Linked DNA regions of Sporomusa sphaeroides DSM 2875. The protein of the gene in region 2 interacts with the protein of the main gene of each other region in a pairwise test. Links are inferred from orthologs where the notes say so. Each region holds a gene or a part of one and is shown on either strand. Other genes may lie near its edges.

The links.
Region 1: the proteins of rplI (region 2) and lon interact in binary tests that used the Escherichia coli proteins (3 or more experiments, as listed by UniProt). The link is inferred for Sporomusa sphaeroides DSM 2875 from one-to-one orthologs.

Annotation. Positions count from the first base shown.
Region 1 is NZ_CP146991.1:1,536,378-1,540,563, forward strand. Bases 1,019-4,092 are described here. They hold lon (endopeptidase La), read left to right. Parts: upstream 1,019-1,410; coding sequence 1,411-3,774; downstream 3,775-4,092. Other genes in these bases: lonB (ATP-dependent protease LonB), read left to right, coding at 1,019-1,172; yihA (ribosome biogenesis GTP-binding protein YihA/YsxC), read left to right, coding at 3,774-4,092. Outside these bases: more of lonB, read left to right, coding at 1-1,018; more of yihA, read left to right, coding at 4,093-4,186.
Region 2 is NZ_CP146991.1:4,899,300-4,904,183, reverse strand. Bases 716-3,714 are described here. They hold rplI (50S ribosomal protein L9), read left to right. Parts: upstream 716-1,991; coding sequence 1,992-2,438; downstream 2,439-3,714. Other genes in these bases: lonC (Lon family ATP-dependent protease), read left to right, coding at 2,589-3,714; SPSPH_RS22800 (DHH family phosphoesterase), read left to right, coding at 716-2,032. Outside these bases: SPSPH_RS22805 (YybS family protein), read left to right, coding at 1-14; more of SPSPH_RS22800, read left to right, coding at 29-715; more of lonC, read left to right, coding at 3,715-4,544; dnaB (replicative DNA helicase), read left to right, coding at 4,624-4,884.

The DNA of each region.
Region 1 (4,186 bases), 3.4 Mb from region 2 along the record:
CCGTAACCAAAGCTCATGGCGGCGTATTGTTTATTGATGAAATTGGCGAGCTTCATCATATCCAGATGAATAAATTACTAAAGGTATTGGAAGACCGTAAAGTTTTCCTGGACAGCTCCTATTATAATAGTGAGGACGGCAACATACCACAACATATACATGACATATTTCAAAATGGGCTGCCTGCAGACTTTAGACTTATTGGGGCTACCACCCGGATGCCGCAAGATATTCCGCCAGCTATCCGCTCCCGGTGTGTAGAAATATTTTTCCGGCCGTTATTGCCTGATGAAATTGCCAATGTGGCTTTAAATGCGGCAAAAAAGATTAACTATACCCTTGAGCAGGGTGCGTTGGATGTCATTAAGCAATTTGCCACTAACGGGCGGGAAGCCGTAAATATCATTCAGATTGCGGCCGGTATTGTGCAAAGCACTGGCAAAGGCGAGCGAAGCATTGCCCAGGCTGATGCGGAATGGGTCATAAATTTTGGTCAGTACAACCCGCGGCCTGAGAAAAAGGTTTCCCTTACTCCCCAAGTTGGTGTGGTTAACGGTCTGGCTGTATATGGTTCCAATATCGGTATGCTTATGGAGCTCGAAGTAACGGCTGTGCCTAATAATTATGGTACCGGCAAGCTAACCGTTACCGGCGTTATTGAAGAAGAAGAAATGGGTTCGCCCGGCAGGGTCGTGCGCCGCAAAAGCATGGCAAAAGGGTCACTGGATAATGTACTTACTGTATTGGCCAAAATGTGTGGTATTGAATATCATAGATATGACATCCATGTAAATTTTCCTGGTGGTGTTCCCGTAGATGGTCCGTCAGCCGGAGTGACGGTGGCTACCGCTATTTATTCGGCTGTTAATAACATACCTATCGACAATACTGTTGCGATGACAGGTGAAATCTCTATTCGCGGGTTAGTAAAACCGGTCGGCGGAGTGAGTGCGAAGGTAGCAGCCGCTAAGCAGGCTGGTGCGCGGCGAGTGATTATTCCTGCGGAAAATTGGCAGGGACTCTACAAGAATATGGAGATTGAAGTCATTCCTGTCGAAACCTTCGAAGAAGTATTGAAGCATGCCGTAATCAAGACCGGAGATGTGCTGCGGCAGGATGTAACGGTAACTATGCCGGAGGTATTGGCTGCTGCCGGTGTCGATAAAGTATAAATTTATCCGATGACTAACCCGCTCTAAGACTCCCGCTTTTGCAAGCGGGAGTAAGAGCGGCTAAGTCCCTGGATAATTCCGACTAAGATTCAGATGGGGTTACAACTCTATCTGAATCAAGTCTCCATTTATGCCAGTGCTAGCCGGGTTGCTAAACCCGGCCTATATTTATTGAGGAATAAAAGGATTTTTAGTGGTTGCTTTAGAATATTTTACATAGCGGTGTTGAAACTACTAAATGACCACTAAGATAATACCGCAAGGTTACCGAAGGGAGGAAGCTATATTGGCAGATAAACGCCGTATAATACCACTTTTGCCATTAAGAGGTATATTAGTTTTTCCATACATGATTATTCATCTGGATGTTGGCCGGGAAAAATCTATCAGTGCTTTGGAAGAGGCAATGGTGCAGGATCGTCTGATTATGCTGGCTACACAAAAGGATGCTCAAACCGACGCGCCGCAGCCTGAAGATATTTTTTCAGTGGGTACTGTTGCCGAAATTAAGCAGCTTTTGAAATTGCCGGGGGGAACCATCCGGGTATTGGTCGAAGGCTTGTACCGTGGTGAAATCGAAGAATTTATCAGCTTTGATCCTTACTATCAGGTTCAGATTAACGAATTTACCGAAGTTGAACCTAAAACACCGGAGGTTGAAGCGCTTACACGTACAGCAATTAATCAATTTGAACAATGGGTTAAGCTGAGCAAGAAGATACCACCCGAAACCCTGGTATCAGTCGTTGTTGTAGAAGAACCCGGCCGCCTGACTGACCTTATTGCCAGTCATCTGGCACTCAAAATTGAAGATAAGCAAACCCTGCTGGAGGCAGTAGAAATTAAAGACCGGTTGGAACGGTTATGTGAGATCCTTGGCCGCGAAATGGAAATTCTTGAACTGGAGAAGAAAATCCATGTCCGGGTTCGCAAGCAAATGGAGAAAACCCAAAAAGAATATTATTTGCGTGAACAACTCAAAGCCATTCAAAAAGAATTAGGCGAAAAAGATGAGCGCACCGCCGAAGTAGAGGAATACAGGCAGCGGGTCAAAGAACAAAACCTGCCCAAAGAAGTAGAAGAAAAAATCAATAAAGAAATCGACCGTCTGGAAAAAATGCCCCCGATGGTGGCGGAAAGCGGTGTTATCCGCACCTACCTTGACTGGCTGTTAACGCTGCCCTGGACTACGGAAACCGATGACCGGCTGGATATTAGTGTTGCCGAGGAAATCCTTGACGAAGATCATTATGGCTTGGAAAAAGTCAAAGAACGTATTTTAGAATATCTGTCAATCCGTAAGTTGACAGAAAAAATGAAAGGCCCCATTTTATGTCTTGTTGGTCCGCCGGGTGTCGGGAAGACATCGTTAGCCCGTTCTATCGCCAGAGCTATGGAACGGAAGTTTGTCCGCGTTTCGTTAGGCGGAGTTCGGGATGAAGCGGAAATAAGAGGTCATCGCCGGACCTATGTGGGCGCGCTTCCGGGACGTATTATTCAGGGTATGCGGACTGTAGGCTCAAAAAATCCTGTGTTTCTCTTGGATGAAATTGATAAAATGAATGCCGACTTCCGGGGCGACCCGTCATCTGCTTTGTTGGAAGTGCTTGACCCGGAACAAAATAATACCTTCAGCGACCATTATATTGAACTGCCATATGATTTATCCCGGGTACTCTGGGTAGTTACAGCTAATGTCATGCATAATATTCCGAGACCCTTGTTAGACCGTATGGAAGTTATCAGCATTGCCGGCTATACTGAGGAAGAAAAAATAGAGATCGCCAAACGGTATCTTATTCCCAAGCAAACAACCGACCATGGCCTCACACCGCAGCAAATTTCATTTTCAGAAGGAACTATCGCCAAAATTATTCGTGACTATACTCGCGAGGCGGGTGTACGGAATCTTGAGCGCAATATTGCCAATCTCTGCCGCAAAGCGGCGCGCAAAATTGTTCAAGACCAGGGACCTGTTATTAAGATTACGGCTCAGAACCTGCATACTTTCCTGGGAGCCACCAAATACCGTCATGCTCAGGCCGAGAAAGACAGCCAGGTGGGAGTAGCCACCGGCCTTGCCTGGACGGAAGTTGGCGGTGATGTGCTGGCTGTTGAGATTTCCACCATGAAAGGCAAAGGCAAGCTGACTTTGACAGGCCAGTTAGGCGATGTTATGCAAGAATCTGCGCAAGCCGGCTTCAGTTATATTCGTTCACGGGCAAAAGAACTGGGCATTGAAGAAGATTTTCATGAAAAGCTGGATATTCACATCCATCTGCCCGAAGGCGCCATTCCCAAAGACGGTCCGTCTGCCGGCATTACCATGGCAACTGCGGTCGCATCAGCACTGACCGGTAAACCTATCAGGAGCGATGTTGCCATGACGGGAGAAATAACTCTTCGCGGCAGGGTGTTGCCTGTCGGCGGCATTAAGGAAAAAGTCCTTGCCGCTCACCGGGCGGGAATAAAAACAGTCATGCTGCCCAAAGAAAACAAGCGTGATATTGATGAAATTCCGGCGAACGTCAAACGGAATCTTGCCTTTGTGCTTGTTGAACACATGGATGAAGTGCTGCAAACAGCAATGGTGAAAGAGTAATGGCAGATACGACCAGTTTTAATATTACCCATGCCAGTTATGCCGCCACTGCTGTTAATTCCAGTCAATATCCTGTAGGCGAGCTTACGGAGATAGCTTTCATTGGGCGCTCTAATGTCGGCAAATCGTCGCTGATTAACTCCTTGTGCCGTCACAATGGCCTGGCCCGTACCAGTGGGACGCCCGGCAAAACCCAGACCATTAATTACTTTCGCCTTACAGGCAAGCTGTCAGATCAATCACGGCTGGAGTTTATGCTGGTCGATCTGCCTGGCTATGGTTATGCCAAAAGAGCACAATCAGCCAGAGCAACCTGGTCTAAATTTATTGAGGAATATTGGCTAAAGTCAACGCGCCTTAAGCTGGTATGCCAATTAATTGATCTGCGTCATCCGCCAATGGAGAGTGATAT
Region 2 (4,884 bases):
CGCATATGGAGTAACAGGAGGAAAGCATATGCCTCAAGGACCATCGTTTTGGTTTGACACCCGTATTTATTTAGCAGTGATGGCAGCCTTTTTAGTGATTATCAGTTATTATAACCATTATGCGGCCATTCTTGGCGCTATTTTGCTCTATGCTCTCTATTTATATGGGCGGGAACGCTATACTATGCGGCAAAAAGAAGTGAATAATTATCTGGAAACTGTAGGGCGCAGTGTGGATAATGCGGCAGTCCAGGCGTTTACCAATTTACCGCTGGCAATAGTAATTGTTGACCAGCAGGGTATTATTTACTGGCGCAATGAACTGCTGAGCGAATGGGTTACCGAGTCGGTTGAACCGGGGGAATCGTTAGCAGCCATTTGGCCTGCCCTGCCGTTAGAAAAAATGACAGGCAAAGACGGACAGCTTAAATTTGAAGCCGGGCAGCAGCATTACGACATTGTCCACAGGGCTGTTGACCATGAGCTTACGGTTTTTTATATATCGGATGTTACCGGTTTGGAGTCTTACCGGGCATCCTGCTGCCAGATTCAGACCGTACTTGCCTATATTCAAATTGATAATTATGATGATGCCTTAACCGGCTTGAATGAAAGCCAGCGTACGACTATCCTGGGTGAGGTCAACCGCATGCTGGCAGAGTGGATGACAGAGCTGGACGGACATATAAAAAAATACAGTGAAGACACCTATATTGCTGTTTTAAATCGTTTAGCCCTTGATCGTCTGATGACTGATGATAAATTTGAGATTTTGGACCGCATTCGCGCCATTCAGGCAGGCAATAAAATCCCGGTAACGCTAAGCATTGGTGCCGCCACCGGCGAAATCTCAATTGCGGAACTGGGACAGCGGGCTCAGGCCGGGCTGGATCTGGCGTTAAGCCGCGGCGGTGATCAAGCAGCGGTGAATATTAGCAGCAAAGTTCAGTTTTTTGGCGGTAAAGCCAAGGCGGTTGAGAAAAATACCAGGGTGAAAGCCCGGATTGTGGCGCAAGCTATCAGAGAGCTCATCGACCAGGCGGACAGTATTGTGATTATGGGGCATGCCGGTGAAGATTTTGACAGCCTGGGAGCAGCCTTTGGGGTAGCCAAAATGGTGCGCCATATGGGCAAGCAAGTCCATATTGTTGTCAGTCAGCCGGGGATGGCTATGGATAAGCTGTCAGAGCTGCTGCTGGACTATGAAGAATTCCGGGACCTCTTTATATCGCCGATGCAGGCGGCCTTCCTGGGCAATTCCAAAACACTGGTGTTTGTTGTTGACACCCACCGGCCGGAGCTGGTGGCGGCACCGGATGTACTGGCCAGGGCCGAACGGACGGTTATTATTGACCATCATCGCCGGGCTGAGACCATTATTCCCAATACGCTGCTGGTGTATCTTGAACCTTCGGCTTCGTCCACCAGTGAACTGGTAACAGAGCTATTAGGTTACTTTGACGAAAAAATTGAACTAAACCGCCTGGAAGCTTCGGCACTCTATGCGGGGATTGTGGTGGATACCAAGAATTTTGCGGTTCAGACAGGGGTGCGTACCTTCGAAGCGGCTTCTTATCTGCGCCGGGCAGGTGCTGATCCTACACTGGTGCGCCACTTATTCCGCGTCGATTTCCAGACAATGAAAAACCGGGCGGCAATCATTGATAATACCGAGATGCCGTACGAGGGTGTAGTTATCGCCGTCTGTCCGGCTGATGTCAAAAATCCTCAGGTGGCGGCGGCGCAGACGGCAGATATGCTGCTGAATATTGAAGGTGTGCGGGTGAGCTTTGTTCTGTTTGAGGTTGAAGAGGGTGTTGCTATCAGCGCCAGATCGCATGGCGATATTAACGTCCAGGTGATCATGGAGCAATTAGATGGCGGCGGTCATCAATCGGTAGCCGGTGCTAAAGTAAAAGATGCCAGCATTGATGAAGTGAAAGCAAGAATTATTGATATAGTAGATAGTTACATAAAGGAGAGTGCAATACATGAAAGTAATTCTGCAGCAAGAAGTGAAAAAACTCGGTAAGAAGGGCGACATCATTGAAGTTTCTGAGGGTTATGCCCGCAACTATCTTTTACCGCAAAAACTGGCCATTGCGGCCACTGCCAATAATGTGAATAATGCTAATCTGCAAAAGGCAGCCGAGGAGCGCAAAAAAGAGCGCGCTCTGGATGAAGCCAAGCTGCTGGCCGCACAGATGGCCAAAATTGTTGTCACCATCCCGGTCAAAATGGGAGAGGGCGGCCGCCTGTTTGGCTCGGTAACGGCCAAGGACATTGCCGAGGCTGTGGCCCAGGAGCACAAACTTGATCTGGATAAGCGTAAAATTGAGCTTAAAGATGCCATCAAGTCTCTGGGGACATTTACCGTACCCATAAAGCTTCATCCTGAGGTAAGCACCGAAATCCAGGTAATCATTAAAGCCGATTAAATCCAGAGCGAATGGATAGGCAGTGACGGTTTCGCGCTGCCCGCACTCGCAATGTATACGTGGTTTACCCCAAACGGTCATTGCGAAAGCTGTGCGCCAATTGCGTTTTTGCTTTTTGTTTCTAACCCTTACTATTAGAAAGGTATAATTATGAAAGATTTTTTTAACAAACTAGTACGTAGTGGCAACGTCGACCGCGCTGTCAGCAGCGGTCATGGCAACCAGGAAGATCAGCTCAAACGCCAGGTAGCCGCCTTGTACGGTTTGTACACCGGTGTTCTGGGCGCAGAAAAGGTGGTGCTCAAAGCAGGCAAACTGGGAGCGCTGGAACTTATGCGATCAAACAGCCTGCCGGAACGGGTGCTGGCGCTGCAGAAGCTGGTGTTTGAAGATCCGACAATTGATAAATTACCGTCTGTGGGTGAAATTCCGGAGCTGCTTAGTGAAATCGAAGATGAGCTGGCAGACCTGTGTGCCCGCCGTACAGTAGAAGACCGTATTGAAAAGAAAATTGCCGAAAAGATGGAAGAACGCCATCAGGAATATGTCCAGGAAATCCGTACCCAGGTTATCAAGGAAGAAGCCCCGGCCAATGCCGAGAACCCGCAGACTCTCAAGAAATATGCCCTTTTGGAAAAACTGGAGACCCGCAAATTAACCCGTTCGGCGATGGAGCTGTTGCGTCCGGCCACGCTTGACGAAATCATTGGGCAGGAGCGGGCGGTGGAGGCGCTTAAGGCCAAACTTGCCTCTCCCTATCCCCAGCATCTGATTCTTTACGGACCGCCTGGAGTGGGTAAAACCACAGCCGCCCGGCTGGTACTGGAAGCAGCCAAGCAAATTAAAAAGACACCTTTTACCCCGGATGCTCCGTTTATTGAAGTCGATGGGACTACTTTGCGCTGGGACCCCCGCGATGTCACCAATCCGCTCTTAGGCTCGGTGCATGACCCCATTTATCAGGGAGCACGCCGGGATTTAGCCGACAGTGGTGTGCCGGAGCCGAAACCGGGTTTGGCTACAGATGCCCATGGCGGCATTCTGTTTATTGATGAAATTGGCGAGATGGACCCGATGCTGCAAAATAAGCTGTTGAAGGTTCTGGAAGATAAACGGGTGTTTTTTGATTCGGCGTACTATGATCCTTCTGATAATAATGTACCTAAGTATATTAAAAAGCTGTTTGAAGAAGGGGCGCCGGCCGACTTTATCCTCATTGGCGCTACCACCCGTGATGCCGGCGATGTCATGCCTGCCGTACGGTCGCGTTGTGCTGAGATATATTTTGAACCGTTGACACCCAAGCATATTGAGGAAATTGTCTATAATGCGGCAGTCAAGCTGGAGGTTGTCATTGAGCCGGAAGTGCCGCAGCTGATTAGCGATTATACCATCGAAGGCCGGAAAGCTGTCAACATCTTGTCAGATGCCTACAGCATGGCGCTTATGCGGGTGGGTGAGACCCAAGAGCCGGTTACCATTACCCGGGAGGATGTGTACCGGGTGGCTCAGGTCAGCCGGTTGTCGCCGTATGTTAACCGTAAGGCAGCAGCTACCCTGGAAGTGGGGAAAGTGTTTGGCTTGGGGGTAAGCGGCTACCTTGGTTCTGTCCTGGAAATTGAAGCAGTAGCTTTTCCGTCAGAAAAGGGTAAAGGCAGTATTCGCTTTAATGACACTGCCGGCAGCATGGCCAAGGACTCGGTATTTAACGCCGCGGCTGTTGTCAGGAAAATTACCGGCCAGGATTTAGCCAGCTTTGATTTGCATATAAACATTATCGGCGGTGGCCGGATTGACGGCCCGTCAGCCGGTACGGCGATTCTTTCAGCCATTATTTCCGCCATAAACGGTAAACCTATCCGTCAGGATGTAGCCATTACCGGTGAAATTTCTATCCAAGGCCGGGTGAAAGCCGTTGGCGGTGTTTTTGAAAAGGCTTATGGTGCCAAACAAGCCGGTATTACCACAATGGTTATTCCTGAGGAAAATAAGTCAGACATTCCGGAAAGTCATCTGGGCCTGGATATTCGTCCTGTTGCCACCGTCGAGGAAGCGTTGGCAATTCTGTTTGCGGAAAGTCAGGAAGCCAGTGCTGAGTTAGCTTAGAGATGAAATTGCCGCGCTTACCCGGGTTTTCTGTGCGATAATCCCGGCAGGCGCGGCATTTTAAGCGAGGAGAGTTTACATGATTGACCGCGTTCCCCCCCAAAACGTTGAAGCTGAGCAAGCGGTACTGGGCGCTATGATGATTGAACGCGAGGCTATTTCCAAGGTATCGGAAGTTATCCGGCCGGAGGATTTTTATCGTGAGGCCCACCGGTTGATCTTTAATGCCATGATGGAATTATTCAATAAGAATGAAGCTGTCGATCTGGTAACCGTAGTTGAAGTATTGCGCCGGGACGAAAAGCTTGAGGGTGCCGGTGGGATTGCTTATGTATCGGCA